3 regions of the Pseudomonas sp. FBCC-B1565 genome follow, and region 3 is predicted to be linked to each of the others. Evidence: riboswitches for the same ligand, from Rfam matches in the RefSeq annotation. Region 3 holds a riboswitch; each other region holds the start of a gene.

What was found. Region 3 has a riboswitch for cobalamin ahead of NL123_RS13740 (CbtB domain-containing protein). Riboswitches for the same ligand answer to the same signal wherever they lie in the genome.
Region 1: linked by a shared signal. The riboswitch ahead of cobO (cob(I)yrinic acid a,c-diamide adenosyltransferase) and the one ahead of NL123_RS13740 (CbtB domain-containing protein) in region 3 are both predicted to bind cobalamin.
Region 2: linked by a shared signal. The riboswitch ahead of NL123_RS09895 (ABC transporter substrate-binding protein) and the one ahead of NL123_RS13740 (CbtB domain-containing protein) in region 3 are both predicted to bind cobalamin.

The regions. Positions count from the first base shown of each region.
Region 1 is NZ_CP101438.1:1,776,602-1,786,977, reverse strand. Features, by position in the region: gene cobD (threonine-phosphate decarboxylase CobD) at 1-368, opposite strand, end outside; gene cbiB (adenosylcobinamide-phosphate synthase CbiB) at 361-1,269, opposite strand; gene bluB (5,6-dimethylbenzimidazole synthase) at 1,266-1,916, opposite strand; gene NL123_RS08520 (cobyrinic acid a,c-diamide synthase CobB) at 1,913-3,220, opposite strand; gene cobO (cob(I)yrinic acid a,c-diamide adenosyltransferase) at 3,217-3,828, opposite strand; cobalamin riboswitch at 3,909-4,155, opposite strand; gene NL123_RS08510 (C40 family peptidase) at 4,260-4,799, opposite strand; gene NL123_RS08505 (C40 family peptidase) at 4,944-5,573, opposite strand; gene hda (DnaA regulatory inactivator Hda) at 5,787-6,491, opposite strand; gene NL123_RS08495 (AI-2E family transporter) at 6,695-7,768, opposite strand; gene NL123_RS08490 (DUF2066 domain-containing protein) at 7,801-8,841, opposite strand; gene purM (phosphoribosylformylglycinamidine cyclo-ligase) at 9,196-10,254, shown strand; gene purN (phosphoribosylglycinamide formyltransferase) at 10,254-10,376, shown strand, end outside.
Region 2 is NZ_CP101438.1:2,087,508-2,097,883, forward strand. Features, by position in the region: gene chrA (chromate efflux transporter) at 1-199, opposite strand, end outside; gene tspO (tryptophan-rich sensory protein TspO) at 395-835, shown strand; gene NL123_RS09865 (alpha/beta hydrolase fold domain-containing protein) at 835-1,752, shown strand; gene NL123_RS09870 (DUF6678 family protein) at 1,969-2,403, opposite strand; gene NL123_RS09875 (hypothetical protein) at 2,550-3,089, shown strand; gene NL123_RS09880 (GNAT family N-acetyltransferase) at 3,107-3,571, shown strand; gene NL123_RS09885 (ABC transporter ATP-binding protein) at 3,764-4,528, opposite strand; gene NL123_RS09890 (FecCD family ABC transporter permease) at 4,525-5,529, opposite strand; gene NL123_RS09895 (ABC transporter substrate-binding protein) at 5,526-6,536, opposite strand; cobalamin riboswitch at 6,640-6,834, opposite strand; gene NL123_RS09900 (hypothetical protein) at 6,938-7,381, shown strand; gene NL123_RS09905 (DNA/RNA non-specific endonuclease) at 7,531-8,457, opposite strand; gene NL123_RS09910 (M4 family metallopeptidase) at 8,588-9,649, shown strand; gene NL123_RS09915 (protealysin inhibitor emfourin) at 9,664-9,969, shown strand; gene NL123_RS09920 (aldehyde dehydrogenase family protein) at 10,026-10,376, opposite strand, start outside.
Region 3 is NZ_CP101438.1:2,872,560-2,882,935, reverse strand. Features, by position in the region: gene cobW (cobalamin biosynthesis protein CobW) at 1-106, opposite strand, end outside; cobalamin riboswitch at 200-399, opposite strand; gene NL123_RS13750 (transposase) at 835-1,137, shown strand; gene NL123_RS13745 (IS3 family transposase) at 1,134-1,970, shown strand; cobalamin riboswitch at 2,300-2,503, shown strand; gene NL123_RS13740 (CbtB domain-containing protein) at 2,601-2,789, shown strand; gene NL123_RS13735 (CbtA family protein) at 2,801-3,502, shown strand; gene NL123_RS13730 (cobalamin biosynthesis protein) at 3,499-3,891, shown strand; gene cobM (precorrin-4 C(11)-methyltransferase) at 3,961-4,707, shown strand; gene nfuA (Fe-S biogenesis protein NfuA) at 4,893-5,477, opposite strand; gene NL123_RS13715 (acyltransferase family protein) at 5,537-6,562, opposite strand; gene NL123_RS13710 (fatty acid cis/trans isomerase) at 6,650-8,941, opposite strand; gene metH (methionine synthase) at 9,108-10,376, shown strand, end outside.

The DNA.
Region 1 (10,376 bases), 1.1 Mb from region 3:
TCCAGGAAGAAGTCGACTTCCTGCTCCTGCACTTCGCGCACCACGTAACCGGCACGGCGCCAGGCTTCGGCGTGTTCGGCATAGCACGGCGACAGCACGCCGACCTTGCCCGCGCGACGCAGCCGCGGCAGCAACTGGATCGCCGCCTGGGAACCCGGCACCGGCAACAGATGCGCAGCGCCATAGTATTCGCTGGCGGCCTGCTCCAGGCCGTCGTCGGTTTCCGGCAGGCGCGCCCACGCGCGCAACGGGATCTCGGGGATCGGCCAAGGCCAGGGCGCGAGGCCGCTGGACAGGTCGAGCCAGTCGGCTTCGGCTATCCCGTATTGAATCGCGGCCTTGCGCAACCGGCCACCGTGCTCAAGCATAGAATTGCGCCCCCGCGCATAGGATCAGCAGCCACAACCATACGCCGCGCTGCACCAGTTGCCAGCCCCGGTCGATGGAATCGGCATCCGCCGCCGGGCCTTCGCCCAGTTGCGGACGATGGTGCACTTCACCGTGATAGATCGCGGCACCGCCCAACTCCACGCCCAGGGCGCCCGCACCAGCGGCCATGACCGGACCGGCGTTGGGGCTGTCCCAGGTCGGGCCTTGGATCCGCCAGCATTTAAGCGCCAGGCGCGTCTTGCCCAGCAGCGCGTAGGTCAACGCCACCAGGCGTGCGGGAATGTAGTTCAGCACGTCGTCGATTTTTGCCGCCGCCCAACCGAAGCGCTCAAAGCGCTCGTTGCGATAACCCCACATGGCGTCGAGGGTGTTGCTCAGGCGGTAAAGCACCACGCCCGGCACACCGGCCACCACAAACCAGAAAATCGCAGCGAACACAGCATCGCTGCCGTTCTCCAGCACCGATTCGGTAGCGGCACGGGCAACTTCGGTGCGGTCCAGCTCGCTGGTCTGGCGGCTGACCAGGTAGCTCACGCGGTTGCGCGCCTCCTCCAGGTCATCACTGCGCAGCGCCTGGGCCACCGGAATCACATGCTCGCCGAGGCTGCGCATGCCGAGGGCGCAGTACAACGCCAGGATCTCCAGCACCCAGCCGATGTACGGCGCCCACGACAAGGCCGTGGCCAGCAGCGTCAGCGGCACCACGGCGATAAACCACGCGGTCACGCCATGGCTGCGCCAGCCACGGCCACCGGTATTGAAACGCTGCTCGATGCGCCCGGCGAAATTGCCGAACGCCACCAGCGGATGCCAGCGCCTGGGTTCGCCCAGCAGCGCATCCAGCGCGACTGCAGCGACACACAGCAAGGCCACACTCATTGACTCACTCCCCACGCATTCTCATACAACATGTCACTCAACGGCCGTGGTTCGGTCCAGCCTTCGAGCTGCAACATCGGTGCCGGGTAGAACTCGGCCACTGGTCCCAGGCACAGCACGGCCAGGGGTTTCGCGCCGGGCGGCAAACCCAGCAGATCGGCCAGCGCCTGCGGTTCGAACAACGAGACCCAGCCCATGCCCAGGCCTTCGACCCGCGCCGCCAGCCACAAATTCTGGATAGCACAGGACAATGACGCCATGTCCATTTCCGGCAGGGTGCGACGCCCGAAGATGTGCCGCTCGCGATCGTCCATCAACGCCGCCACCAGCACTTCGGCGCAGTCGTGAATGCCTTCGACCTTGAGCTTCATGAACTCATCGGAGCGCTCGCCCAGGGCTTCGGCAGTGCGTACGCGTTCTTCTTCCACCAATTGTTGAATCTGCCCACGCAGTTGGCGGTCGCTGATGCGGACAAAGCGCCAGGGCTGCATCAGGCCGACGCTGGGCGCCTGGTGTGCGGCCTGGAGCAGGCGGTGGAGCAATTGCGGGGCGACCGTACCGCCGCTGAAGTGGCGCATGTCGCGGCGTTCGGCGATGGCACGGTAGACAGCCTGGCGGTCGGCCTCGGGGAAGGCGTTGTCAGTCATAGTGCTGAATCGGGCGCAAACAATGCGGCCACCGCCTGGGGATTGGATGGGAAATAGAAATGTACGTAGGACGCCGTCATCCGCCCCTGCCGGTATACCGCCTCGGCACCGCGCCCGCCGTTGGGGCTCAGGCCACGGGCGATCGGCTGCCATTCAGTGGTGGTCAGGGAATGGTGATAGGTATGGCCACGCAGGGTGCCTTCCGGCAATTCGACGCTTTGCAGGGCCAGGGCCGCCAGTTTCTTTTGCATCACCGCGTCGCCCTGGAGCAGGCCAAGCAGTTCGGCGCGGACGCCGTCGACATCGGTCAGCGAGTCCAGCAGGTAGAGCATGCCGCCGCATTCGGCAAGCAAGGGTTTGCCGGCCGCGTGGTGAGCGCGAATGGCGTCGAGCATCGGGGTATTTTCCGACAGCGCCTGGTGGTGCAATTCCGGGTAGCCGCCGGGCAGGTAGAGGCTGTCGGCGTCGGGCAACTGGCTATCGTGAATCGGCGAGAAGAACACCAGCTCAGCGCCCATCGCGCGCAGCAGGTCGAGACTTGCACCGTAGGTAAAAGCGAAGGCCTCATCGCGGGCCACGGCAATGCGCACGCCGTTGAGCAAGGGTTCGGCCTCGATCACTTGCGGCGCAGCAAATGTCACCGGTGGCGGCAAGGCGACTTCGCAACTGCTGCCCAGGGCTTGGGCGGCAGCGTCCAGGCGCACATCCAGGTCATTCAGTTCGCTGGCCTGCACCAGGCCGAGGTGGCGACTGGGCAGTTCGATACCGGTCTCGCGTGACAACGCGCCATACCAGCGCAGGCCCTCGGTGAGGCTGCCTTCGAGCAGTTGCGCATGACGCAGGGTGCCGACCCGGTTGGCCAGTACGCCAGCGAATGGCAAGTCCGGCTGATAGCGCGCCAGGCCCAATGCCAACGCACCGAAGGTCTGCGCCATGGCCGTGCCGTCGATCACCCCCAGCACCGGCACGCCGAAGTGCCGCGCCAGATCGGCGCTGGACGGTGTGCCGTCGAACAGGCCCATCACGCCTTCGATCAGGATCAGGTCTGCCTCCCCCGCCGCTTCCCAGAGCAAACGGCGACTTTCCTGCTCGCCCACCATCCACATATCCAACTGATACACCGGCGCACCGCTGGCGCGCTCGTGAATCATTGGGTCGAGGAAGTCCGGGCCGCATTTGAACACGCGCACCTTGCGCCCCAGGTTGCGATGCAAACGGGCAAGCGCGGCGGTGACGGTGGTTTTGCCCTGGCCGGACGCCGGAGCGGCGATCAATACGGCAGGGCAATGACGGGGCTGATTCAAAGTTCGACGCCCTTCTGTGCCTTGATACCGGCCTGGAACGCGTGCTTGAGCATGCCCATCTCGGTGACGGTGTCGCCCATTTCGATCAACTCGGGTTTGGCGCCACGGCCGGTGACCACCACGTGCTGCATCGGTGGACGGGCTTGCAGGTCGCTGAGGACCTGGTCCAGGTCAAGGTAGCCGTGCTTGAGCGCGATGTTCAGCTCGTCCAGCACCACCAGGCCGATGGAGGGGTCTTGCAGCAATTCGCGGGAGACCGCCCAGGCGGCTTCGGCGGCGGCGATGTCGCGCTGGCGGTCCTGGGTTTCCCAGGTGAAACCTTCGCCCATCACATGGAAACGCACTTGCTCGGGGAAGCGGCGGAAGAACAGTTCTTCACCGGTGCTGTTACGCCCCTTGATGAACTGCACCACACCACACTGCATGCCATGGCCCATGGCTCGGGCCAACATGCCGAACGCGGAGCTACTCTTGCCTTTGCCATTGCCGGTCAGCACCAGCAGCAGGCCGCATTCGTTGGGGGAGTTGGCGATGCGCTCGTCGATCACGGCTTTTTTGCGCAGCATGCGCGCCAGGTGGCGTTCGTCGCGGTCGGGGGAATCGGTCATGGCAGCTCTCCGTTGGGGCTGGACAAAAACGGCGGGCAGGAAAAAAAGAACAACAGACAGCCAAGCATCGCCCACCGTGATGCTGTTGGATGTTGCAGGCCGGTCTCCGGGCTCATGAGTGGTGTGCGGGTTGAAGGCAGGCCAACGCTGCGCCTTCCCATATCGCAGGCGATACAGTGGCAAAAAGCAGCGTCTTGACTCATTTACCGTTGCGGGGGCAGCGCCGGAATCGCGGCGGCACTGTGTAGAAGTGCGCTCACTCACCGGCTTCCCTGTTTCACTCCGTCGACCCGTGGGTCACAGAGCACCTGGAACAAGCGGCGAAGGGTAGTAGGTTGGGGGTGGAGCGTCAATTAAAGCAACTTGAAGTCGACACAAAACAATTGTGGGAGGGGGCAAGCCCCCTCCCACATTTTGATTCGTGTCTGGCGCTAAGGATTACGTGCCAGGTTGCCCGGCAACACGCGCTTGGCACTCAGGTAGGCATTCTGCCAATAGGCCTTGGACAGTGTATCCAGCTTCACCGTACCGCCGGTTTGTGGCGCATGGACAAAGCGCCCTTCACCCACGTAGATCCCGGCGTGGCTGACCTGGGAACCGCCACCGGTGGCGAAGAACAGCAGGTCACCGGTCTGCAGGTTCTGCTCGCTGACGTCCTGCGCGCGCATTACGATCAGCTCGCGGGTGGTACGCGGCAGGGAAATCCCGGCGGCATCGCGGAAGACAAACCCGATCAGGCCACTGCAATCAAACCCGGAGTCCGGCGTATTGCCACCCCAACGATAAGGCGTGCCGACCAGGCCCAGCGCCCGGAAGAGTACGTCTTCGGCCGCAGGCGAGAAATTCTGGGTGGAATAGTTGAACACCGGCTTGGGCTTCACCGCTACGGGAGCGGGCGGCGGTGTGCGGCTTGCGCAGGCGCTGAGGAGCGCGGCGCAGACAATGAGAATAAGGCGGGCCGAGGTCGACATGTGCAGAACAATCCTGGTCTGGATGCGGCTTTCGCTGCCGAACGCTGAAAACCAGAACGCGCAAGCAAAGCTCGCGCGAACGGATTACAACAATATCCAGGGATTCTAGCGCTTACACGTCAAACTTCAAGTATCACTTTAAGTTTACTTGCTAGCGGTAACCGTCGTCGGGGCCATGGCGAGTGCACGCTTGGCTTCGATGAAGGTTTTGCTCCAGTAGCTGTCACCCAGGTTATCGACCCGGACACCACCACTGCGGCGGCTGCTGGAGTGGATAAACTGGTTATCGCCCAAGTAGATACCGGCGTGGCTGACACGACCACGGCCTGCCGTACTGAAGAAAAGCAGATCACCGGGCTTGAGGTTGTTGCGTGCGACCAACGGTGCATTCACGTTGATCATTTCACGGGTGGAGCGCGGCAGGTTCATGCCGGCTTCTTCGCGAAACAGATAGCCGATGAAACCGCTGCAGTCGAAACCGGCTTCAGAGGTACCACCGAAACGGTAACGGGTACCGATCAGGGACATGCCGCGTTCGAGGATGCTGTCGGCCAGGACTGGAAGCTGGTAAGGCTTGTTGCCGGCGAAGTCGGCCAGTTCCTTTTCCGTTGCAACTTCTTCCTCATAAACAGAGGCAGATTGAGCAGCAACGAATTTTGCCTGATTTTGAACCTGTGGTTTTTGCTGATCTGCCACCTGCTGTGGGTGGGAGGCGCAACCAAACAACAGGGTAACGAGTGCGAGGGGCACGAGGGGTGCGAAGCGATTTAGCATGGGCACGACCGTGGCTGATATGTAAAGAAGTCGAGACTATGCCTTCTATCACATCGATTTGCAAATTCAATCGTGGTCTATGTGACTTCTTGTTTGGACTATGACATCTAAGCCCTTAACACCCTGTACCTGCCTTTTGCGTGGCCAAACCGGCTCAAACGCAGGTTTTCTGGCGCCTGTAATTTGCCGAAAGCCGCGAAAACAGCGGGCTAGCTACCAGCCGAGGGTTTCTTTGAGGAAGGGGATGGTCAGCTTGCGCTGGGCCTGCAAGGAGGCCTGATCGAGCTGTTCGAGCAGATCGAACAATGCGCTCATGCTGCGGGTGCCTCGAGTAAGGATAAAGTGCCCGACCTCGTCGGTGAGGTGCAGGCCGCGACGGGATGCGCGCAGTTGCAGGGCACGCAATTTGTCTTCGTCGGACAGCGGGCGCATCTGGAAGATCAGCGCCAGGGTCATGCGCGACTTGAGGTCGGCCAGCTTGATCGGCAACTCGCGGGGCGAAGTCGACGCGGCAATCAACAGGCGCCGACCGCTGTCACGCAAGCGGTTGAACAGGTGAAACAGCGCTTCTTCCCATTCCGCTTTGCCGGCGATCGCTTGCAGATCGTCCAGGCACACCAGTTCGTATTGCTCAAGATGGTCGAAGATGCCGATACCGCGGTCCATCAACTCGGCCAACGGCAGGTACACCGCCGGTTCGCCCATCTGCTCGAACCGCAGGCACGCGGCCTGCAACAGGTGGGTACGCCCTACGCCGTGCTTGCCCCACAGGTAGATCAGGCTTTCGGTCCACCCGGCGTCGGCTTCGCAGAGCCGCTCGACATAGCCGAGTGCAGCGGCATTGGCGCCTGGGTAGTAGTTGATGAAGGTGGCGTCGTCACGCAGACGCACACCCAAGGGCAGCTGAATCGGTTTCATGCTGACTGAACGGCTCCAAACGAACCGTTAGTGGCCTCTGTGTAAAGTTTGCAAAGTTTATACCCGTGACGCCGGGCGCACAATGCAACAGACCCCAAGCAAAATCAAAGGTTTGCGTTAACTTGTTGGATTTGTGCAGATTGTTTGACGGACCGCTCCCAGAAAAGACAAACCCGGCGTTGGCCGGGTTTGTGAAGAAAGGGTTACAAGTCGGGATCTTCAACCCCCGTATACGCATCCGAATCCTTGTACAGATCGTGCACATGGCGCACCAGCACCATGATCACCGCCGCCACCGGCAACGCCAGCAGGATGCCAGTGAAGCCAAACAGCTCACCGCCCGCCAGGATCGCAAAGATCACCGCCACCGGATGCAGGCCAATCCGATCCCCGACCAACAACGGCGTGAGCACCATGCCTTCCAACGCCTGGCCGACCATGAAGACGGCCACGATCCCCAGCATCGGGTACAAGTCCCCGCCAAACTGGAACAAGCCCGCGACCAGCGCCGCGCCGATCCCAATCACAAACCCCATATAAGGCACGATTGCGGCCAGGCCGGCGATCAGGCCGATCAACAGGCCCAGTTCCAGGCCGATAGCCATCAAGCCGGCCGCGTAGATGATCCCCAGGGCCAGCATCACCAGCAACTGCCCGCGCACGAAGGCGCCGAGCACCTCATGGCATTCCTCAGCCAGTGAAACAATGCGTTCCTCACGGTTGCGCGGCAGCAGGCTGCGGATCTTGGCCATCATGATGTCCCAGTCGCGCAGCAAGTAGAACGCCACCACCGGGATCAGCACCAGGTTGGTCAGCCAGCCGATCAGCGCCAGGCTGGACGCAGTCGCCTGGCTGAGGATGACCCCGACGATGTCAGTGGTCTGGCCCATATGTTCGCTGATGGCCGACTTGACCTTGTCGAACTTCCAGAAGCCATCCGCCAGCCCCAGCTTGGCCTGGGCCCATGGCATCGCCGTGTGCTGCAGCCAATCGAGCATCTGCGGCGCCAGCTCATACAAGCGGAACAACTGCTTGGCCAGCATCGGCACCAACACCAGCACCAACGCCGTGATGATCAAGGTAAACAGGGCGAACACCGCCACCACGCCCCAGGTCCGCGACAACCCGGCCTTCTCCAGACGATCCACCACCGGATCGAACAGGTAAGCCAGCAGCAACGCGACCAGGAACGGCGTCAGGATCGAATGCAGCAGGAACACAAAAACGCACAGCAGGACAAACCCGCCAAGCCACACCCAACGACGCGTATCCGCCATAAACCACTCCATATATATAAAGAAGAAAACTGCTACCAACGAAAACGCAGTTGCGCCTGAGGTTCTGGTGCAACAGCAGGCTGCGCACCCTCCGCCACGGGTTGCTGGACCGGTGCTTCACCCGCAGGAATTTCCTGCAACCTGGCCAGGCTCAACTGAGTACGCAACTGATCGGCACTGCCATTGACGCGGTACACGATGCGATTGCCATCCACTAACTGCGGCTGACCGCCGAAAGGCTCCAGCAGATGACCCAGCGCGGCATAACGCTCAAGGGTCATGCCCTGCACTTCCAGCAATTGTTCGGTGCTCACGCCGGGCTTGACCGCAAAGCGCGGCGCCAGCTTCTGGCTGACCGCCAGCATCACCGCATCGGCCACGGCGCCGGTGTCGGGCCCTTGCGCCGTGCCTTGCTCACTTTTGTCGCCCAGCCACAGACGCCATTTGGCCTGCCACTGGCTGCCTTCCTGACGCGCATGCACCGCCAGCAAGGCGTCGGCGCCGTAACGCTCGGAGGCAGCGCGCAGCGGTGTGGCGTCGGCACTTTCCAGATTCGGTGCGGTGGCGACCACCTGTTCATCCAGGTCACCCAGCGGCAGGCGCAACGGCAGGCCTCTGTGTTGCGCGGCACGGCGCAGCGCCTGGGCAACGGTCTGGCCATCGCCCACCAGGCTGCTGCCTTCGGTGGAGTCGTTCAGCCACCAGCCAAGGATCGACGGCCGATTGCTGCCCCAGATCGACAGGCCCGCTTCCCGCAGCACGCGATCGGTGCTCACCGGGTCGAAATCCACTTGCAGGCTTTCCGGCGGGCCAGCGTCGTAGCCGTACTGGCTGATGATTTGTTGCGGGTCCTTGCGAACGGCCGCCAGGCCCGGGCCATCGGCGGCCTTGGCGTCGCCGGTCAAGCGGATCACCAGGGTCTGCACGGCGCGCTGGGTCGCCTGGTCGCGCTCTTGCGGCGACTGACTGCTGACGGGCTCGAGTACTTGATAAAGGCCATTGAGGGTTTCGGCATGACTCGCCAGGCTGACCAACGACAAACAGCCTACAAAGAAGAACTTGAACAAACGCATGAAAGATTCCCGAACGACAAATTTAGCGGCTGGAACAGACCGCGCGAACTCGGCTTGGCAAGGCTGTGACCACAGCGACCGGTAAAACATTCACAGGGTCCTGGCAGTTTTTGTACTGTCATAACGATAGCGGTTTAAAGGCTATACCTTAATACGCGCCATAGCAGGGGCCATCAGCATTTTTTAACCGGCTTTTTTTACCTATATGGCCCTGCCCGTCGGCCCGAGGATGGCCGCTGCCCCTCAAGCCTGATAAAATCGCGCGCCTTCGCAGACCGTCACCGGCTGGGCCTTTTACCAAAAGCGCCTGCCCGCTCGGTCGTTACCCCTGAATCCCCCCTAAAGGCCTGGATCATGAGCAAGCAACCCTCCCTGAGCTACAAGGACGCCGGTGTAGACATCGACGCCGGTGAAGCATTGGTCGAACGCATCAAGAGCGTCGCCAAGCGCACTGCGCGCCCCGAAGTCATGGGCGGCCTGGGCGGTTTTGGCGCCCTCTGCGAAATCCCGGCCGGCTACAAGCAGCCTGTCCTGGTATCCGGCACCGACGGCGTGGGCACCAAGCTGCGCCTGGCACTGAACCTGAACAAACACGACACCATCGGCATCGACCTGGTTGCCATGTGCGTCAACGACCTGGTGGTGTGCGGCGCCGAGCCGTTGTTCTTCCTCGACTACTACGCCACCGGCAAGCTGAACGTGGACACCGCGGCACAAGTGGTCACCGGTATCGGTGCCGGTTGCGAACTGTCGGGTTGCTCCCTGGTCGGCGGTGAAACCGCTGAAATGCCAGGCATGTACGAAGGCGAAGACTACGACCTGGCCGGCTTCTGCGTCGGCGTCGTGGAAAAAGCCGAGATCATCGACGGCTCCAAAGTTGCTGCCGGTGACGCCCTGCTGGCCCTGCCGTCCTCCGGCCCGCACTCCAACGGTTACTCGCTGATCCGCAAGATCATCGAAGTGTCCGGTGCCGAGATCGAGAACACCCAGCTCGACGGCAAGCCGCTGACTGATTTGCTGATGGCCCCGACCCGCATCTACGTCAAGCCACTGCTCAAGCTGATCAAGGACACCGGCGCAGTCAAGGCCATGGCCCACATCACTGGCGGCGGCCTGCTGGACAATATCCCGCGCGTTCTGCCAAAAGGCGCCCAGGCCATCGTTGACGTCGCCAGCTGGCAGCGTCCTGCGGTATTCGACTGGTTGCAAGAGAAAGGCAACGTCGACGAAACCGAAATGCACCGCGTGTTGAACTGCGGCGTCGGCATGGTCATCTGCGTGGCTCAGGAGCACGTTGAAACCGCGCTGAACGTACTGCGCGAAGCCGGCGAGCAGCCTTGGGTCATCGGCCAGATCGCCACCGCTGCCGAAGGCGCGGCTCAGGTTGAGCTGAAGAACCTCAAGGCTCATTAATGTCTCAGACCTGTGATGTCGTGGTGCTGCTCTCCGGCACCGGCAGTAACTTGCAGGCCCTGATCGACAGCACGCGCACCGGCGACAACCCGGTGCGCATTGCTGCGGTGATCTCCAACCGC
Region 2 (10,376 bases), 790 kb from region 3:
CCTGGCTGCTGGCCGGTCCGGGGAGGAATTGGCACAGTGCGACCAGCTCCGCGTAACTGCGCTCGCTCAACCAGCGGCGGCGTGCCACGAACTCTTCGCGAAAATAACCCAAGTGTGCAATCGGGCCGCCGAAGCAGGTGAGGCCCAGGCGCAGGAAGATCAGGAACACCTTCCAGGGTGGGGTGGAGGCATGGGTCAAGGCAGGCGATCTCGCTGGTGAGCAAACAGGTTAGGGTGTCGAAGCACCTTAGCGAATTTTGATGACATGAAGTAGGAGCGCTGTTGTATGCGATTTGCCACGCAGGATTGAATTTTTGCGCGAGCGTTTGAGTCATTGATAAAGCACGGACAACGCCTTCCCCTCACAACCGCTGACGACAGCCAAGGACCGCCCATGACCTTCTTCATCTTCCTGCTCGCCTGCGCCGCCGCTGCCAGTACCGGCATCATCTTCAAGCCGGGAGCCTGGTACGAATCCCTGGTCAAACCCAGCTTCACCCCACCCAACTGGTTGTTCCCGGTGGCGTGGACGATTATTTACCTGTTGCTGGCCTGGGCCGGTTATCGCCTCAGCCTCATCCCGGGCAGCCAAATGGTGCTGGCCTTGTGGGCCGCGCAGATCGCCTTGAACACCTTGTGGACGCCGGTGTTCTTCGGCGCCCATCGCATCCTGGCCGGGATGGTGATTATTGCGGTGCTGTGGCTGACCGTGGCGACCATGGTGGTACTGGCAGTGCAACTGGATTTGATCACCGGCTTGATCCTGTTCCCCTACCTGGCGTGGCTGTGCGTGGCGGCGGCGCTGAACTTTTCGATCCTGCGGAATAACCGTTGATGGCCTATACACCCTGGCCCGCCAGTGACCCGGAACTGGCCGAGATGCGTCGCTTCAACCAGAAGCTTGCCTGGATGCCGCGCTTCAAGATCCGTAATCGCGTCACACCGCGCCTGATCCAGGCGCTGTTGCGCACCAGCCAAATGCTCAAGAAAGCGCCGGCTGCTGAGTGCAAGGTGGTCGACTCAGTACCCGTGCGCATCCTGCGGCCGAGCGGCAAGCCCAAGGGCGTGGTGCTGGATATCCACGGTGGCGGTTGGGTAATCGGCAATGCGCAGATGGATGACGACCTCAACCTGGGCATGGTCAACGCCTGCGAGGTGGCGGTGGTGTCGGTGGATTATCGGTTGGCGGTCGACACGCCGGTCGAAGGGCTGATGGACGATTGCCTGGCGGCGGCGCGTTGGTTGCTCACGGCCGATGAATTTGCCGGCCTGCCGGTGTTCGTGGTCGGCGAATCGGCCGGTGGGCATTTGGCGGCGGCGACGTTGCTGGCGTTGAAGCAATGGCCGCAACTGCTCCAGCGCGTGTGCGGGGCGGTGTTGTATTACGGCGTGTACGACTTGACCGGCACCCCGAGCGTACGTGCGGCGGGGCCGGACACCTTGTTGCTGGACGGGCCAGGCATGGTCGAGGCGTTGCGCATGCTGACGCCGGGCCTGAGCGATGATGAGCGTCGGCAGCCGCCGTTATCGCCGTTGTATGGCGACTTCGAAGGCTTGCCACCGGCGTTGATGTTTGTGGGGGCGTTGGACCCGTTGAAGGATGACACGCTGTTGATCGCTGAGCGGTGGCCGGGGGCTGAGGCGCATCTGTTGCCGGAGGCGGCGCATGGGTTTATTCATTTTCCGGTGGTGATGGGGGGGCGCGTGCTTGCTTATAGCCACCAGTGGATCAGTGCCCTACTAGGGAGATGATCATTCAAACCGCCATGCCGACTGTAACTTGTAGTGAGCGGGCTTGCCCCGCGCCAGGTTCGCAACGGGACCCCAGGCACACCGAGGCGCCTGGGTTTGGGGCGGCTTCGCCACCCAGCGCGGGGCAAGCCCGCTCACTACAGTGACGGTGGCTGAGCAGGGCCAGCAGTGGCAAGGCGTTAGTTCGGGCGTAGCCGCAGGATCCGCCGCTGTACGTTATGCCGGCGGAAAGTCATCGAAGGATTTTGGAAGGTATCCCCAAATTCTCAGTACGTCGGCCTTCACTTCAAATTCGAAGCCTATCTGCGAGATAACCTGAGAGATTTCCTCGGTATGGTCAATATACGTTCGTGGCAGTAATACGCCTAACGAAGGCGCTTCTTGCCACAAGCCGATGTCGAGCCATTCGACATACGCAAAAGGGAAAGGTAGGTGGTAAAACCATTCCACATCCCATCCCGAGATATGGCCTGTGATGGATTTTGAGCGATAAGACGGTACCCACCCCGAGCGCTGGCGCATGTGTGTAATCAGTTCGTTCCACTTGGTGTTGTTTGCCGCGCCTGCCAGGTTTCGTTCTTTGATAGCGGTCTGGATGACCTTGCGGCTTTTATCATTCTGGCGCGCGTCAGCCATGGGTAGTTCAGTCATTTTCTGCTCATCTCCTTTAACCCGTCGGGTTTGAAATCAATGACGGGCGCAGGTATATCACGACACGGCAGCCCGCTAAATCTATCCACTTTATCTGACTGCGCGGGTAATCTCTCGGCCCCACCTATTCAAGCCAAGGACAGCACGTGAAGTTTCTAAAAGGAGTCATCGCTTTATCAGCGCTCTACCTGTTGGCCGGCTGCGAGCAAGTCACCGAGAAGACCCTGCGCTTCGATGTGCCCTACGGTTTTTACGAAACGGGCTGGCGCCAGAACGTCACCGGCAAGGGCCAGTTGACCTGCAAGGTCGTCACCGACACCCAGGACCGTGGCGAGAAGTGGGTGCCGTCGGTGATCCTGGCGGCCGCCGAGGATGCGGCCGAAGACGATACGTTGTTTCTCTCCAGCTATTCGCCAGCCGGTACGGATCAGCGGATTTTCAACCTGCGTACGTTCAATAAGGCCAAGCCGATCATCGATACGCCGATTCATCAAACACTCGATCATAACGGCGTGTACACCCTGCGCCTGACCTGGCAAGCCGATGGCGCCATCGGTTACCAGGTTGAAAACGGCGGCACCTGGGAAGAGAAGAAGCTGGTGGTGAAGCCCGGTTTTACGGTGCGCCATGTGAGCGTGCATGCGTCGGGCATGAAGGGCAATGCGGTGTGTGAGTTGCGCCAGTGATCATCCGGCCAGTTGCAATGGGGGATGTGCCACAGGTGCTGGACTTTGTGCTGCAGGCGCGTGCGGAGATGTTCCCCAAGTTGCGCGATGCCGGCTTACCGGCTGATCTCGCGCACTTTGCGGCGATTTATCTTCAGGGCGAAGGCCGATTTTTGATCGCCCGTAACGGTGGCGAAATTGTTGCGGCCATCGGCTATCTGCCCTATGACGGGCGTTTCCCGCAGTTGGACTACCAGGGCCGCAAGACGGTGGAAGTGGTGCGCTTGTTCGTAGCGCCAGGGTTTCGTCGTTTTGGCTTGGCGGGGCAGTTGTACCGTGCGTTGGAAGCGATGGCGCAGGCGGATGGGGTTGAGGTGATGTACTTGCATACCCACCCGTTTTTGCCGGGGGCGATTGAGTTCTGGGTTCGGCAGGGCTTCGAGGTCGTAGATGTGGAAGCAGACCCGGTCTGGCGGACGGCGCATATGCAGCAGTTCCTGTAGGCCTGTGGCGAGCGGGCTTTTGTGGCAAGTGGGCTTGTTGTGGCGAGCGGGCTTGCCCCGCGTTGGGCTGCGAAGCAGCCCTGAAACCCTGCGCCTCGGTTCGACCTGGAGGAATGCAGCGGCTTTATTGGGGCTGCTTCGCAGCCCAACGCGGGGCAAGCCCGCTCGCCACGATAAACCGCTATTCCAGTATTAAGCGGGGCGCAGCCGCAGGATCTTCGCCCCATCAAGCGGGTCCGTCAGGTAATGCGCCTGCACCCCGAACGTCTCCTGCAACCGTTGTGGCGTCAGTACTTCCAGCGGTTTGCCCAGGGCCACCAACCGCCCGCGATCCAACACTGCCAGGCGGTCACAGGTCAGCGCCTGGTTAAGGTCATGCAACGCAATCAAGGTGGTCACGGGCAGCGCCTGCACACCCTTCAAGATCGCCAGCTGATGCTGGATATCCAGGTGGTTGGTCGGCTCATCCAGCAACAGAATCTGCGGCCGTTGCGCCAATGCGCGGGCGATGTGCACGCGTTGGCGTTCCCCGCCCGAGAGGCTGCGCCAGGCGCGGTGGCTCAGGTGGGTGGCGTCGACGTCCTGCAGGGCTTGCTTCACGATGGCGTCGTCCTCAACGGACCACGGGCTCAGCGCCGACAACCATGGCGTACGGCCCAGGGCCACGGCGTCGAACACGCGGATGGCGTCGTCGGTGTCGGCCTGTTGCTCCACCACCGCCAGTTGCTGGGCGATGACGCGGCGGGACAGCGTGCCCAGGCGCTGGCCGCCCAGCAGCACTTCGCCGGATGCGGGTGCACGCAAGCCGGCGAGCAGCTTGAGCAAGGTGGATTTACCTGAGCCGTTCGGTCCGACAATCCCGAGGGTTTCACCCAACTGCACGTCCAGATGAACATCCCGCAGCAACTCGGCCTCGCGCACCTTGAAGCCCAGCCCGCGGCAGCTCAATACGCTCATCGCGCGTTCCTCCGGCCAATCAGGATCAGCGCAAACACCGGCGCACCGACCAGCGCGGTGACCACACCGACCGGAATCACCTGGCCCTTGATCAGCGTGCGCGACAGCACATCCGCCGCGATCAGAAACAACGCGCCACCCAACGCGCTGGCGGGCAACAGCCGCGAATGCCCGGTGCCAAGCAACAGGCGCACGGCGTGGGGAATCACCAGCCCGACAAAGCCGATAGAGCCGACAATCGACACCATCACCGCCGTCACCAGCGCCGCGCAGCCCACCAGCACAAACTGCACGCGACGCACCGGGATGCCGAGGGACGCCGCCGAGTCGCTGCCAAAGGTAAACGCATCCAGCGCGCGCCGATGCCACAGGCACACAGCCAAGCCGACGACTGCCACCGGCACCGCCAGCCACACCGAGGGCCAGCGCACGCCGCTGAGGTTGCCGAGCAGCCAGAACATAATGCCGCGGGCCTGTTCGGAACTGGCCGACTTGGTGATCAGGAACGCGGTGAGCGCATTGAACAGCTGCGAGCCGGCAATGCCGGCGAGGATGATCTGCCCGGTGCCACTGGCCGAACCGCTGGCCCGTGCCAACAGGATTACCAGGGCAAACGCCGCCATCGCGCCGACAAATGCGCCCGCCGACAACGACACCAAGCCGCCGCCCACCCCCATCAACGCCACCAGCACCGCACCGGTCGAAGCGCCGGCGCTGATGCCCAGCAGGTAGGGATCGGCCAGCGGGTTGCGCAACAGCGATTGCAGGATCACCCCGCAGGTCGCCAGCCCGGCACCGCAGGCCGCAGCGACCAGGGCGCGGGTGAGGCGGTAGTTCCACACCACGCCTTCATCGATGGGGTCGAGCACGTAGCCGGCGCCCCACAGTTTGTTGGCGAGTACCTGGAGCACCACCTGCGGCGAGATGGCGGTTTCGCCGATGGCCACGCCGGCGAGCACGGCAATCAGGAGCAGGGCCAGGGCGAGCAGGGTGCGCATCATTTTGGCAGGTCGTAGCCGTCGATGGCCGTGGCCAGTTGTTCAAGGCCGTCGAACATGCGGATGCTAGCCTGCAACGCCAAGGCGTCGAGGATGATGATGCGGTTGTTTTTCACCGCGTCCATGTTGCGCGTGACCGGGTCGCTGCGCAGGAAGGCGAGTTTCTTTTCATGGTCGTCGGCCGGGTAGCGGCGGCGGTCCATGCGCGCGATCACCAGGAACGTCGGGTTGGCCTTGGCGATGGTTTCCCAACCGACGGCAGGCCACTCTTCATCGGACTGCACCACATTGGAGAGGCCGAGGGTTTGCAGCATGAATTCGGGGATACCCTTGTGGCCAGCCACGTACGGGTCGCTGGCCATCTCGGCACTGGAAAACCACACCAGCGCGCTGGCCTGCTTGAGGCCTTTGCCCTGCACGGTGGCGACGGATCTGGCCAGGCGCGCCTTGAGCTCGTCATTCAACTGCTGGCCGCGCTCCTGTACGTCGAAGATCTGCGCCAATTGGCGGATGCTTTTATAGATGGTCTCGATGCGAAACGGCTCCAGCCGCGTGCCGTCGGCGCCCACCAGGTTGTCCTTGCCTTCGCAGTCGGAGGGTAGCAGGTAGGTGGGAATCTTCAGTTCATGGAACTGCTCGCGGGTGCCAACCACGCCTTGCGGCCCCACCACCCATTCCAGCTCGGCGGCCACCAGCTGCGGGCGTTTGGCGATCACTGCTTCGAAGCTCGGTTCGTTGTTGGCCAGGCGCTCGATGTTGTCGTTCTGCGCCTTGTACTGCGGCAGCACGCTGTTGAACCACAGCGAAGTGCCGACCACTTTATCGCCTACGCCCAGGGCGTAGAGCATCTCGGTGGCCGCCTGGCCGATGGTCACGCTGCGGGCGGGGGCTTGCGGGAAGGTGATCGGGCTGCCGCAGTTTTCCACGGTCAGCGGGTAGTGAGTGGGCGCGGCGTGGGCCAGGGCACAGAAGCCAACACCTGTAAGCAGGGCGATAACGCGTGGCAGCATGGGGCGATCTCCGAGTGAAGCGTACGTGCCATTCGGAAATCCACTCTCGGGCGCCGGGGGGCGCGACAGGCAAGAATGTCCTTCCCGGACACCCCGCCGGTTAGTGATTGAGCTTGGGCCGGCAGGTCTCCTGACTGATGCGTCGTCGCCACGCTCCAGCCTTCCCGGACGAGGTCCAGTGGCATCGAGGAGCAGGCTCAGCACCTACAGTTGCGGGGGCAGTTCCGATTGGCGCGGGTGTACCGCGCCTCGGATTCCCTATTAGTCCCGTTTGGGAACCGGCGCGGTATGGTAGTCGATCACGCGGTCGAGCGGGAGGCCGTGAAACCAACGGTGGCTCTTTGAAGGTGGGGCTCCTATGATGCGCAGCCAATGGATCGCTTTATCACAAGGAATAGACAGTGAAATTATTCGTCGCGCTCGCCCTCGCCGCCGCTCTCGTCGGTTGTGCCACCCAAGGTAAATCTGAACAGCAGATTCTTGATGAGGCCGCCTCCGCCTATGTCAAGTCGATGCCGGCGGGGTCGGACAAGCTCCGGCTGCATACGATGAGCATCCCCAAAAGCGGTATGTTCGGCGATACCCTGGCGATTTCCATGGCGGGTGAGCAAAATGCCGCGCACCTCAGGGCAGAGCTGCTCGATGCCAAACGCTTGGGCGATGTGTTCTTTTTGATTATCGGTGCCAGCACGCCGGTTGATGTTGCGGTGATCGGCAAAGCAGTCGAAGGGCAAAACTTGAAGGGTATGCAGATTTACTACTCGGGCACCGAGGCGCAGAAAGACGCCGTGCGTGCGGCAGTCGAGAAAACGCAGGCACAGTTTCATTACATCAACGCGCAATGATGGCTAGCCCGTTGACTCGCCTGGGTACGGCGCTCGCCACGGATGCAGTGTTCACCCTTGATGGAATCGTATCAGCCAGATCAAGAGCGGCTCGCCTCGCGTCGTGGTGAGTGTCAGTTGTCAACGCGGATCAACCTGTGAAGCGTTGATCAAAGACGAATGTCTTCAGGCCCCTGGATCAGCGCTTCAATCCGCGTGCCGGTGGCGCGTTCTTCGTTGCTGAAGCCGTCGTAGTCGGCCAGGTTGCCGAAGCGGATGCCGGTCAGGCGCTCGATCTGGATCACACTGCGCTGGTAGGTGCGCAGCTGGCCGAACACCAGCTCCAACTGGCCCAGTTCGCGGCTCTGATCGATCATGTAGGCGCTGGCCGAAGGTTTGCCGTCATCGCTGAGGTAGGCGACCACCTTCCAGAACGCCTTGGGGATCTGCACGCCCCGGTACACGCGGTCGTCGTCGGCGAACACCGGGCCGCTGAACACCGTGGCCCGGGCTTTCCAGCGCTGGGTGTTGTCGAGGATGTAGTCTTCGAGTTCCAGCCAGGTCTTCTGGTTGAACCCGCTCATCTGCGGTGAGCAGTTGGTGAAGTGGAAGGTGTCGAGGTTGGCGGTTTGCGCCACATCGCCCCAATTGGGGTCTTGGCGGCGCACCAGGTGGCCGCGGTCGAGGCCGTTGCTGGCATACAGCGCTTCGCCGACTTGGGCGTCGACCGGCAGGCGGCCATCGTAGGCCCAGGTGTCGTTGCTGCGGATGATGTCCACATGCTGCCCGCCATCGATGTTCACGCCCACATACAGCGCGAGGCGCTTGGCACGTGACATCGTGATGGAGAAGTGCGTGTAGTCCAGGCGCTTCTGGGCATCGCTCGCCAACGCTTCTTCCAGCGTGGGCCAGGGCACTCCGAAGCTGCCGAGAAAGTCTTCTGCGTAACCGCGCCGGTCCTTCAAGTCTTTGGCCGGGGTGACGCGGGGTGTCGCTGCCCTGGCCTCCAGCAGCGTGGGGCTCGGCGCGATCAACGGGCGCAGGTCGGCGAGCCGGGGGCGGTAGGCGAGGTCGATTTTGGTTTTACGTGCGGGCATCGGTCAGTCCTCCTTGGATAAACACGACTGCAACATAGGTTAATGACAATTGATCATGCGCACCAACCCCTGGGGGCTATCCTCAAACGGTCACCCGGACGTTCAGCACACGCCAACAAGGAGCCAGCCAATGTGTGATCGCCATTACCGAAACCCGATTTTCTGCCTGATTCCGCCGTATATGCTCGACCAGATCGCGCGTAACGGTGACAAAGCGCAACGGGATGTCGCGCTGCGTACCCGCGCCAAGGACAGCACGTTCCGCTCACTGCGCATGGTCGCGGTGCCTGCCAAGGGGCCGGCGCACCTGGCGCTGGCGATGGGCGCCGACAAACGGCGTTCGATCTACAGCGCCGAGGGCACCGACAGCCTGCCGGGCAAACTGATCCGTGGCGAAGGCCAGCCCATCAGTGGCGACGCGGCGGTGGACGAGGCCTATTATGGCTTGGGCGCCACTTTCGATTTTTTCGACCAGGTGTTCGATCGCAACTCCATCGACGATGCCGGCATGGCCCTGGACGCTACCGTGCACTTTGGCCAGAACTACAACAATGCGTTCTGGAACTCGACCCAGATGGTGTTCGGTGATGGGGACGGCGAGCTGTTCAACCGCTTTACGGTAGCCCTCGACGTGATTGGCCATGAACTGGCCCACGGTGTCACCGAGGATGAGGCCAAGCTGATGTATTTCAACCAGTCCGGGGCGTTGAACGAGTCGCTGTCGGACGTGTTCGGTTCGTTGATCAAGCAGTATGCGTTGAAGCAAAAGGCCGAGGACGCCGATTGGCTGATCGGCAAAGGGCTGTTTACCAAAAAGATCAAAGGCACCGCGCTGCGCTCGATGAAAGCCCCGGGCACCGCGTTTAACGACAAGCTGCTGGGCAAGGACCCTCAGCCCGGGCACATGGATGATTTTGTGCAGACCTACGAGGACAATGGCGGGGTGCATATCAATTCCGGCATTCCCAACCATGCGTTCTACCAGGTGGCGACAAACATCGGCGGGTTTGCCTGGGAGCGTGCCGGGCGCATCTGGTACGACGCATTGCGCGATGCGCGGTTGCGACCGAACTCAGGGTTTTTGCGCTTTGCGCGCATTACCTACGATGTTGCCGGTCGACTCTACGGTGCGAACAAGGATGAGCAGAAGGCGGTCAAGGAGGGCTGGAAGGCGGTCGGTATTTCGGTCTGACGTGAGGAACAGCCATGCAAATTTCGCTGAAGGAAAACGGCGGGCCTGCTTTTTTTCCGGGCCTGGCCAAGCCGCGTACAGTTGAGTTGGACAGCCTGCCCGAGCAGGACCAGCAGGAGTTGCGGCAGTTGGTCGAGGCGTGCGACTTCTTTCAGCTGCCGCAAAGCAGTGAACCCGCGCCCGGTAACCCGGGCCAGGTGCATTACACCCTGACGGTGAAGGAGGACCAGCGCGAACACACGGTCTGTGTGCTCGCGCCAGTGAAGTCGCAGGCGCTGGAGGGGTTGGTGCAGTGTGTGCGGCGGCATATTCGTGCATAAACAATTTCAGGCCACCGCATGCCTGTGGTGAGCCACAGGTCAGGCGCTGCTCTGATTTATTTGCGATCCAGCCACACGGTCTGGGCATTGCAGAACTCCCGTACGCCGAAGTGCGACAACTCACGCCCGAAGCCACTCTTCTTGATCCCACCAAACGCCACCCGTGGGTCTGAAACACTGAAGGCATTGACGAAGATGCCGCCGGTTTCCAGCTGATTGGCGATGTCCCGCGCCTTCGCCGGGTCGCTGGTGAAGATGCTCGCGGTAAGGCCGAACTCGCTGTCATTCGCCAGGGCCACCGCATGGTCGGCGTCGCGGGCGGTGATGATCGAGGCCACGGGGCCGAACAGTTCCTGTTTGAACGAGGTCATCTGGTCGGTGACGTTGGCCAGTACGGTCGGCGCATA
Region 3 (10,376 bases):
TGCGACGGCCCTGGGCGTTGTCGAGCATATGGCGCAGCAAGGTGGTCTTGCCCGAGCCGAGGAAGCCAGTGACGATGGTGACGGGGAGTTTGGCCAGTGTTTTCATCGGATGCCCTTGGGGGCGGGCATATGGGACGATTGGCGCTGCGACGGTGCGCAGCAGCGGATTTCGTCACCGGATCACCCCGCCCGGTTGAAGTAGAAAATCGGTTGCGAGGCAGGTCTCCTGGCTTGGGGCTTACAGGTCTTGCGACCGGCGCTGGCTGCGCCTTCCCGCCTTGTCGGCAGTGGCGTGGCAGTCAGCTGGACCCTTTACAGTTGCGGGGGCAGCCGCGGCTTGGACCGCGTTCCCTTCTTAGCTTCGGCCTGGGCCGAAGAACCTCGAGGGTGCAAGGCTACGCAGTGCTTGGGGGATGGTCAATGATGGGGTTGGGTTGGGTTGGCTTGTGTACATATCCGTTGCTGCGGTAACGGCTGATATTGGTTCCGCTCTTACAGCGGCTTACTTTTGAAAAGCCGGAATGCCGGCCCAGTCAAAAGTAAGCAAAACGCTCTTGCCCCAACACTCGGCACCTCGCCTAGGCTCGGTGTGCCCGTAATCCGACAGTGATTTGGGGGGGCCGCCTAAGATCAAAATCAAAAGCAGATCAAAAGCCAGAGCCAGAGCCAGAGCCAGAGCCAGAGCCAGAGCCAGAGCCAGAGCCAGAGCCAGAGCAAACCACCCTTCAACTGATACATGAAGATCAAACTGTGGGAGGGGGCTTGAACTGGCCTAATGATTTTGGACACTTCAATCGGGCGCTATGATAGCGCCCAAATCTGAGGTGTTTGGATATGCGTAAATCTTATTCGAGTGAGTTCAAGCTCAAGGCTGCCAGCATGGTGTTGGATGAAGGTCAGCCGGTTACCGAAGTCTGTGCCAGCCTGGATATCGGCCCCACAGCCCTGCGCCGCTGGGTTGATCAAGTGCAAAAAGAACGCTTGGGCTCGACTCCGGTGGGGGCCAAGGCGATTACCGCTGATCAACGAGAAATCCAGAGACTCAAAGCTCTGCTCAGAGAGAAAGACCTGGATATCGAAATCCTAAAAAAGGCCAGTGCTCTCCTGCTTTTGGACGCCAAGGATCATTCACGCTGATCAATGAGCTGGACGAGCAGTACGGCGTTAAAAGGTGTTGCCAGGCGTTTGGGGTCAACCGCAGTAGCTTCTACGCCTGGCGCCAGCGCCAAGGCAGAGCAAATCCTGAACGGGACAAGCTCAAAGCCGCGCTGGTCAGGCACCACAAGGCGTCCAGAGAGTCAGCCGGCGCACGTACTTTGTCCAAGGAGCTACAAGCCAAAGGGCATCGTATCGGACGTTATATGGCTCGCAGTTTGATGCGCGAAGCTGGCATCGCTAGTCGTCAGCGCAGGCGCCATAAGTACAAGTCGCCGGGCGTGGAGGCCTTGGTGGCGCCGCACGTGCTCAAGCGAAAATTTGATGTGACGGCGGTTAATCAGGTGTGGTGTGGCGACGTGACCTACATCAAGGTCGGCAAGCGGTGGATGTACTTCGCCGCCATTCTGGATCTGTACGCTCGCAGGATCGTAGGCTGGTCGTTCTCGATGATTTCTGATGCCAACCTGACCTGCGAAGCGCTACGCATGGCGGTTGAGCTGCGCGGCCATCCCCAGGATGTGTTGTTTCATTCTGACCAGGGTTGCCAGTACACCAGTCATAAATTCCGAAACGCGCTTGTGAAGCATGGGTTTAGGCAAAGTATGAGCCGTAAAGGCGAGTGCTGGGACAATGCCCCGATGGAGCGTTTCTTTGGTAGCTTGAAGTCCGAGTGGGTGCCTGAAACGGGCTACAAACTGGAGCATGAGGCGCGGGCAGATGTGCAGCGCTATGTCTCGCGCTACAACATCAGCAGGCCTCACAGCTATAACGACTACAGGTCGCCGGTCGTGAAGGAAAGGTTGGCGGCGTGAACCGTAATCGGTGTCCAAGATTACTTGACCAGTTCAGCTTGCCCCCGATGGCGGTGTGTCAGCCAACTCATCAGTGACTGACCCACTGCCATCGGGGGCAAGCCCCCTCCCACACTTTGACCGAGTACCGGCCATACAATCCGGTCGGCTCTAAGGACGCCGCGCTCTTGCTTTTGATCTGGGGTCGCCCCGTCAAACACGCTGGCCGAACGCAGGCTTGATTCCGTGGGCCGCCGTAAGGGCGGAACCCTAAGCCGCCGTTACCGCAGCAACGGATATGCCCCCAGAAAACACATCCCCAATTGACTCCCCTCCCACCCCCATGCTCTCCTACACATCTTGTTTCGGGTGCCCTGCAAAGGGTGAAACGGGAAACCGGTGACTCATGCACACACATGACAGTCCGGTGCTGCCCCCGCAACGGTAAGCGAGCGAAACGTCATATCCACTGTGCCAGGCGGCATGGGAAGGCGACGTTTTCAGGCATTGAGCCCCTCGCAAGCCCGGAGACCGGCCCGAAAAAATCAGATAACAAACCCGCGGTGGGCGGGCGCTGTTCAGAACCCTGCGTGCCTGGCTCGCGGGGTTTTCATGCGCTCGTTTCACCCTGACACCTGAAAGGGACGCGCCATGTCGATCATCAGCAGCACTTCGCACTCCGCCAGCAGCACCTCTACCCTGAGCCAACGCCTGACCGCCGCCATCGGTGCGTCGATCCTCGGTGCGTGCCTGGTGTACTTCGCCGGTTTCTCGCACATCGAGGCAGTACACAACGCTGCCCACGATACCCGCCACAGCGCCGCGTTCCCGTGCCACTGAGACCTGCCGACATGATCAAGCGTATTGCGCAAACCGCAGGTTTCACCGGCCTTCTGGCTGCCCTGCTGCTGACCTTGCTGCAAAGCTTCTGGGTCGCCCCGCTGATCCTGCAGGCGGAGACCTTTGAAAAGGCCCCGGCAGCGACCGAGATACACGAGCACGCCGAAGGTGCGGCTGCACATACCCATGACGCCGAAGCCTGGGAGCCGGAAGACGGCTGGCAGCGTGTGCTGTCCACCACGGGTGGCAACCTGGTGGTCGCCGTTGGCTTCGCGCTGATGCTGGCCGGCCTGTACACCCTGCGTACCCCGACCCGTACCGCCCAAGGCCTGCTCTGGGGCCTGGCGGGTTATGCGACCTTTGTATTGGCGCCGACCCTGGGCCTGCCGCCCGAACTTCCGGGCACCGCCGCCGCTGACCTGGCACAACGGCAGATCTGGTGGATCGGTACTGCCGCGTCTACCGCTGCCGGTATCGCACTGATCGTGTTCGGTCGCAACTGGCTGCTCAAGGCGCTGGGCGCGGCAATCCTGGTGGTGCCGCACGTGATCGGCGCGCCACAACCGGAAGTGCATTCGATGCTGGCCCCGGAAGCACTGGAAGCGCAGTTCAAGATTGCTTCGCAGCTGACCAACGTGGCGTTCTGGCTGGCCTTGGGCCTGATCAGCGCCTGGCTGTTCCGCCGCAACTGTGACGATCAATACTCGGCGTGAAACTGGTAGTCGGCATGGGCTGCCAGCGGGGCTGTGATGTTCACACCCTGCTGGCCCTGTTTGACGCCGCCCTCATCGAGGGCGGTATCGAGCGCCACCGCGTCAGCGCGCTGGCCAGCATCGATCACAAACAGGAAGAACCCGGGCTGCTGGCCTTGGCCGCTTTGCTGAACCTGCCGTTGCAGTGTTTCAACGCTGAGCAACTAGCGATTTATGCAGACCGGCTGAGCCATCAATCGAACGTGGCTTTTGCCCACACCGGCTGTTACGGCATCGCCGAAAGCGCCGCCCTGGCCCTGGCCGAACACCTCGCCAACGCCCCTGCGCGCCTGCTGATCACCCGCCAGAAAACCGCCCAGGCCACCTTTGCATTGGCGTGCGCCGGCTGAAAACCCGATAATCGCCGCTTCCGATCATGAGCAGATTTCATGCTCACCCGTTTTTCATCAGGATTTCCCATGACCGTCTACTTCATCGGCGCAGGCCCCGGCGACCCGGAATTGATCACCGTCAAGGGCCAGCGGCTGATCCGCAGTTGCCCGGTGATCATCTATGCCGGCTCGCTGGTGCCGGCGGCGGTACTGGAAGGTCATCAGGCAGAAACGCTGGTCAACAGTGCGCAACTGCACTTGGAACAGATCATCGACCTGATCAAGGCCGCCCATGCCAAGGGCCAGGATGTGGCGCGCGTGCATTCCGGCGACCCCAGCCTGTATGGCGCGATTGGCGAACAGATCCGCCATTTGCGCGAATTGGGTATCCCATTCCAGATCATTCCTGGCGTCACGGCGGTGGCCGCGTGTGCGGCGTTGCTGGAAACCGAGCTGACCCTGCCCGACATCGCCCAAAGCGTGATCCTGACCCGCTACGCGGATAAAACCAGCATGCCGGCCGGTGAGGATTTCGACAGCCTGGCGCGACATGGCACCACCATGGCGATTCATCTGGGGGTCAACCACCTGGACAAGATCGTCGCCGAACTGCTGCCGCACTATGGGGCGGACTGTCCGATTGCCGTGGTGCACCGGGCGACGTGGCCGGATCAGGATTGGGCGGTCGGCACTCTCAGTGACATTGTCGGGAAAGTGGTCGCCAAAGGGTTCCGGCGCACGGCGCTGATTGTGGTGGGTCGGGTGTTGGCGAGTGACAGTTTCAGTGAGTCATCGTTGTATCGGGCGGGGCATGCGCATCTTTATCGACCTTGACATTCAACATCACAAAACAGACACAAGCCACTGATTTTATTGAGTAAATTTATTAATAGAAATCTGACAATCCAGCTTTCGCAATGAACACTCAACATTAGATAGATAGCGCAACCTATTGAATCTAAAGCATAAAAAACGGCGCTCACGGGGCGCCGTTTTTTTGTCCGCAGTGAACGCCTTACTCAGTAGTAGGCGTTTTCTTTCTGCGTATGGTCGGTCACGTCACGTACGCCCTTGAGCTCCGGAATACGCTCGAGCAGGGTGCGCTCGATGCCCTCACGCAAGGTCACGTCCGCCTGGCCACAACCCTGGCAGCCGCCACCGAACTTGAGCACGGCGATGCCGTCTTCAACCACGTCGATCAGGCTGACCTGGCCGCCGTGGCTGGCCAGACCCGGGTTGATCTCGGTCTGCAGGTAGTAGTTGATACGCTCGTTGACCGGGCTGTCGGCGTTGACGTTCGGCACCTTGGCGTTCGGCGCCTTGATGGTCAATTGGCCGCCCATGCGATCGGTGGCGTAATCGACCACGGCGTCATCCAGGAAGGCTTCGCTGAAGGCGTCGATGTACGCGGTGAAGCTTTTCAGCCCCAGGGCGGTGTCTTCAGGCTTCTCTTCGCCGGGCTTGCAGTAGGCAATGCAAGTCTCGGCATACTGGGTGCCGGGCTGGGTGATAAAGACGCGTATACCGATACCCGGGGTGTTCTGCTTGGACAGCAGGTCGGCCAGGTAATCGTGGGCGGCGTCGGTAATGGTTATGGCAGTCATGGAAACTCCTCACAGGCTTGCCGGCAGTTTACGCCAAAATATTACGCAGGTACAAAGTCCTAGTATTTTTGTCGGGAAAGGATTGCCGGATCCTCCATGCCAAACCAACGCTTAAGCCAGAGATAGGTGCTTTTCTCCAGCCATTGGTAGCTGAAAAATGCACACACTGCTGTCATCACGAGGCAAACGGGCAACATCGCATAGGGATCAATTCCGTTGCGCTCAGCGAACCATCGCCCGACGCACAGCACCATCGTGTGGAGCAAATACACCGAGTAAGAGCAGTCACCCAGCAGCTTCAACAATCGTGATCCGTGAAAGTATGGTTCCAACGCCACAAAACTGATGACCAATACCGCGCTGGGCACTCCCCACTCCAGCGCACGAGGCAAATCCGCCCCGTGATAAATCGCCGCTGAGGCCACCACGATACCCAGCACCGGCAGCCATGGTGGGGTCCGGCACGCCCCGCAGCAGTAGAGCATGCCGATCATGATGCCCATCAGGAATTCGAAGACGATGTCATTCCGGTAAAAGCCGTCGGCCCAATTCAAGGCCGGCGTGATGAGGTAACACGCCAAGTACAGCAGCGCTGCCACTACCCATAACCGATATGACCGCCGCACTAGCAAGGCAAAGGCGAACAGTAGATAGAACAGCATCTCGAAATTCAGGGTCCACCCGACGTCCACCAGCGGATAGACGCCAAACCCCCCTGGGTTCTGAGCAGGAATGAACAGCAGCGACAGAAGCAGATGACTCGTCTCGAGGTGGGTTTCTGCAAACAGCGACGGCACAGCCAACAGCAACAAAGCCATGAGCAGGGTATAGAACCAGTACGCTGGCGTGATCCTTGCCAAACGCATGAGGATGAAACGCCAGGGGGTCAGTGCCTTGTCGGCGGTCGCCAGGAAAATCACCAGGCCGCTGATCACAAAGAACACGTCTACACCAACGGCGCCTTTGTCGGCGAACAGATACGCCATAGGCGTATCCACTTCAAAGTTGAAAAACACCTGAATGAAGTGATGTCCAACCACCACCCACGCAGCCAACGCTCTTAGCGCCTGCACTGAAATCAACATAGTCGGAGCTTCCTTTGCAATCCCGCAAGATAGATATCCGACCGCTTCAGCACCCGCTCAGAGAGATGACTGGATCACTGCCATTAGTTATAGGTTCTCATAGCGGTTCATGTCCAATACGCCCTCTTCCACCGGCGTAGTCTCACGAATGTACTGCGACAAATCATGGAAATACTGCCAGAACAGCGGATGACTGCGCCGCACCCCCCACCGATCCACAATCTTCTCGAAACCCTTGGCATCCTTGGCCTGCTCCATTTCCGCCACGAACTCAGGCACTTGCTGGGCCGGTATGTTGAACATGAAATTCGGGTAGCTGCTCAGCACACCCGGATAGATGGTCACCGTGTCCAGCCCCGGCTGATAGCGATAAGCCTCGCCCAGCAGAAACGCGACATTACTGTGAGCACGATTGCGCAGCAGGCTATAGACCACACGCTTGCCACTGGCGGTTTCAACCCGCAGCATCGTCGCTTCAGGCAATTGATCAATCACCTTGAGCCCGGCAGCTGGGCGTGAGGTCAGGCGGCTCAGTGCCTGCTCCGCATCCTGCAAGGCCGGGTCGATCCCATCGCGGGAGCAATAGGCGCCGCTGCAACGGTTGATCGGGTCCGGGCTGGCATTCAAATCGCCGTAACGGGTGAGCAACTGGTTGGCAAAGTCGCGCTTCGGATCCTTTTCGTTCAGGTGCAGGCCGGTGGGTTTGTCGTCATCAATGGCCTCGTAATCCAGCCACAGCTTGAGCTTGCCGCTGTTCTGGTACCAATCGTCGAGGAAATCATCGCGCGAATCGGCCGGCATCAATCGCAGGAAGTTCTGCTCGGCACCATTGCGAATCAGGTCGAAGTACAGCCGGGTCTGGGCCTGGTGCGACACATTGCCGAACACATCAAAGTTCACCGCCAGTTGGTAATAGGTGCGCTCCAGCAGTGGATAGTCGAACAGCCACATCGTCTGCGGCACTTCACCGATCAGGCCTTTGCTGACCGATGCGCTGTCGAAGTGACGGAAAATGCTCAGCAAGGCATTGTCATTGCCCGCCCACAGGCTCGACCAGCTTGGCGGCGGCAGGTCAGCGTAGCTGTCACGGCGCAGGGCTTCGTATTCGTTGCGTTTATCGCGGTAGGCCAGCCACAGGCTGAGCACGCTGCCCACGTCATCGTTCTGCCCCGGCATGGCCAGCAGCGGCGTGGCCTGGCCGCGATAACGTGCATCGGTGATGTACAGATCGTGGTCCGGGTCCTGGAACAGGGTCCAGAAATTGTCGCGGATCACGTCCGTGGCAATCTGCCCACGGCACACCGGCCCACGGATAAAGGTACGCACGAAATACTCGGCATTATCCAGCATGAACTGGTAGCGCGCCTTGGCCGGGATGGCTTCGAAGGTTTCGAAAGGGTTGGCGCGGCGGCCCGGACCGTAGCCCGGCAAGGCGTTGACCTGCCAGTTGCTGGCGTAGAACAGCTCTTTGATGCGGGCCATCTTCTCGGCACTGAACGGGTACGTGATGTGGGTTTTATGCACGATCACGCCCTGCACCGGCCACAGGCGGTAATACACGCGGGTGCCGGGGTCATCATTGGGACGACGCGTGGCAATCAGGTCGATGGGCTGGCCACTCGGCGTGCGCGAACGCACCCACTGGAAGAAATGCCCCGGCTCGCCATTCTCGAAATAGATGTGGGCAAGGAACAAATGCTCGAACAACCAGCGCGCCACCAGGCTTTCACGGGCGCCGGGCTGGTTGAACAGGTTTTCCCACTGCTGCACTTTCAGGGCTTCTTTCGCGCTGGGCGCCAGGCCTTGCTCATCAATTGGCGCGCCGGACGCCAGCCAGCGTTGCAGGGTCTGGTACTGCTGGTCGGTCAGGCCGGTGACCGCCAGCGGCATGCCTTCCCTGGGGTGGGCACCGGCGTAGGCGTTGAACTCGCCGGGCATGGCGCACATGTTCTCGCGGTTCAGGCCCAGCACAATGTCTTCGGGCAGCTTGGCGTTGGGTTGCAACGGCGCGTTATGGCCCAGCTCCAGCATGCGCGCCATCAGCGCGGCCTGGCTGCCCTGGGCGTCCAGCACTGAATAGAAGCCCTTCTGCTGCCAGGCCTGTTTGCCAAAGGCGTCATAGAACAAGCGGGTGGTCGGCGTGGCCTGGCTGCGCTCGCCATCGTAGACCGGCACTTTGCTTGCGCCGCGCGCCGCGCCCTCGGCACTGCCCAGGTTGAGCTGGCAGGCGGAGTCGTAGCAGGCGTGGCAGGCCACACATTTCTCGGTGAAGATCGGTTGGATATCGCGCGTGTAGGAAATCGCCGGGGCGACTCCGTCGGCCTGGGCGATACAGGCAACCAATGCCAGGACGGCGCTGGTGATGAGGCGAAGTGACATGTATCCGGTCCCGATTCAATGCGTGCGCTGAAAAATTGCCGATGATTCTACCGGGCCATACGCCCCTGCAACATGAGCGATATTCATGTAAAAACCGGGCATGCTGCAAAACCGCACAGGTTTGTTATGATCCACGCCCTCCGTAATGCCTGACCAGAGTAGTCCCATGTCCGATCGTAGCGTTCGTCTGCAAGCCCTTCATCAAGCCCTCAAGGAACGTATCCTGATCCTCGACGGCGGTATGGGCACGATGATCCAGAGCTACAAACTGGAAGAACACGACTACCGTGGCAAACGCTTCGCCGACTGGCCGAGCGACGTCAAGGGTAACAACGACCTGCTGGTGATCACCCGCCCGGACGTGATCGGCGGCATTGAAAAAGCCTACCTGGATGCCGGTGCCGACATCCTCGAAACCAACACCTTCAACGCCACCCGCATCTCCATGGCCGACTACGGCATGGAAGAACTGGCCTACGAGCTGAACGTGGAAGGTGCACGCCTGGCGCGCAAGATCGCCGACGCCAAGACCCTGGAGAACCCGGCCAAGCCACGCTTCGTCGCCGGCGTGCTCGGCCCGACCAGCCGGACCTGCTCGTTGTCGCCGGACGTGAACAACCCCGGCTACCGCAACGTGACCTTCGATGAACTGGTGGAAAACTACACCGAGGCCACCAAAGGCCTGATCGAAGGCGGTGCCGACCTGATCCTGATCGAGACCATCTTCGACACCCTCAACGCCAAGGCCGCGATTTTCGCCGTGCAAGGTGTGTTCGAGGAGCTCAATACCGAACTGCCGATCATGATCTCCGGCACCATCACCGACGCCTCCGGTCGCACCCTGTCGGGCCAGACCACCGAAGCGTTCTGGAACTCGGTCGCCCACGCCAAGCCGATTTCAGTGGGCCTGAACTGCGCCCTGGGCGCCAGCGAACTGCGTCCGTACCTGGAAGAGTTGTCGAACAAGGCCAACACCCACGTGTCCGCGCACCCCAACGCCGGCCTGCCCAACGAATTCGGCGAGTACGACGAACTGCCTTCGGAAACCGCCAAGGTCATCGAAGAGTTCGCCCAGAGCGGCTTCCTCAATATTGTCGGCGGCTGCTGCGGCACCACGCCAGGCCATATCGAGGCCATCGCCAAGGCCGTGGCCGGTTACGCGCCACGCGTGATCCCGGACATCCCCAAGGCGTGCCGCCTGTCGGGCCTGGAGCCGTTCACGATTGATCGCAGTTCGCTGTTCGTCAACGTCGGCGAACGCACCAACATCACCGGCTCCGCCAAATTCGCCCGCCTGATCCGTGAAGACAACTACACCGAAGCCCTCGAAGTCGCCCTGCAACAGGTGGAAGCCGGCGCCCAGGTGATCGACATCAACATGGACGAGGGCATGCTCGATTCGAAGAAGGCCATGGTGACCTTCCTCAACCTGATT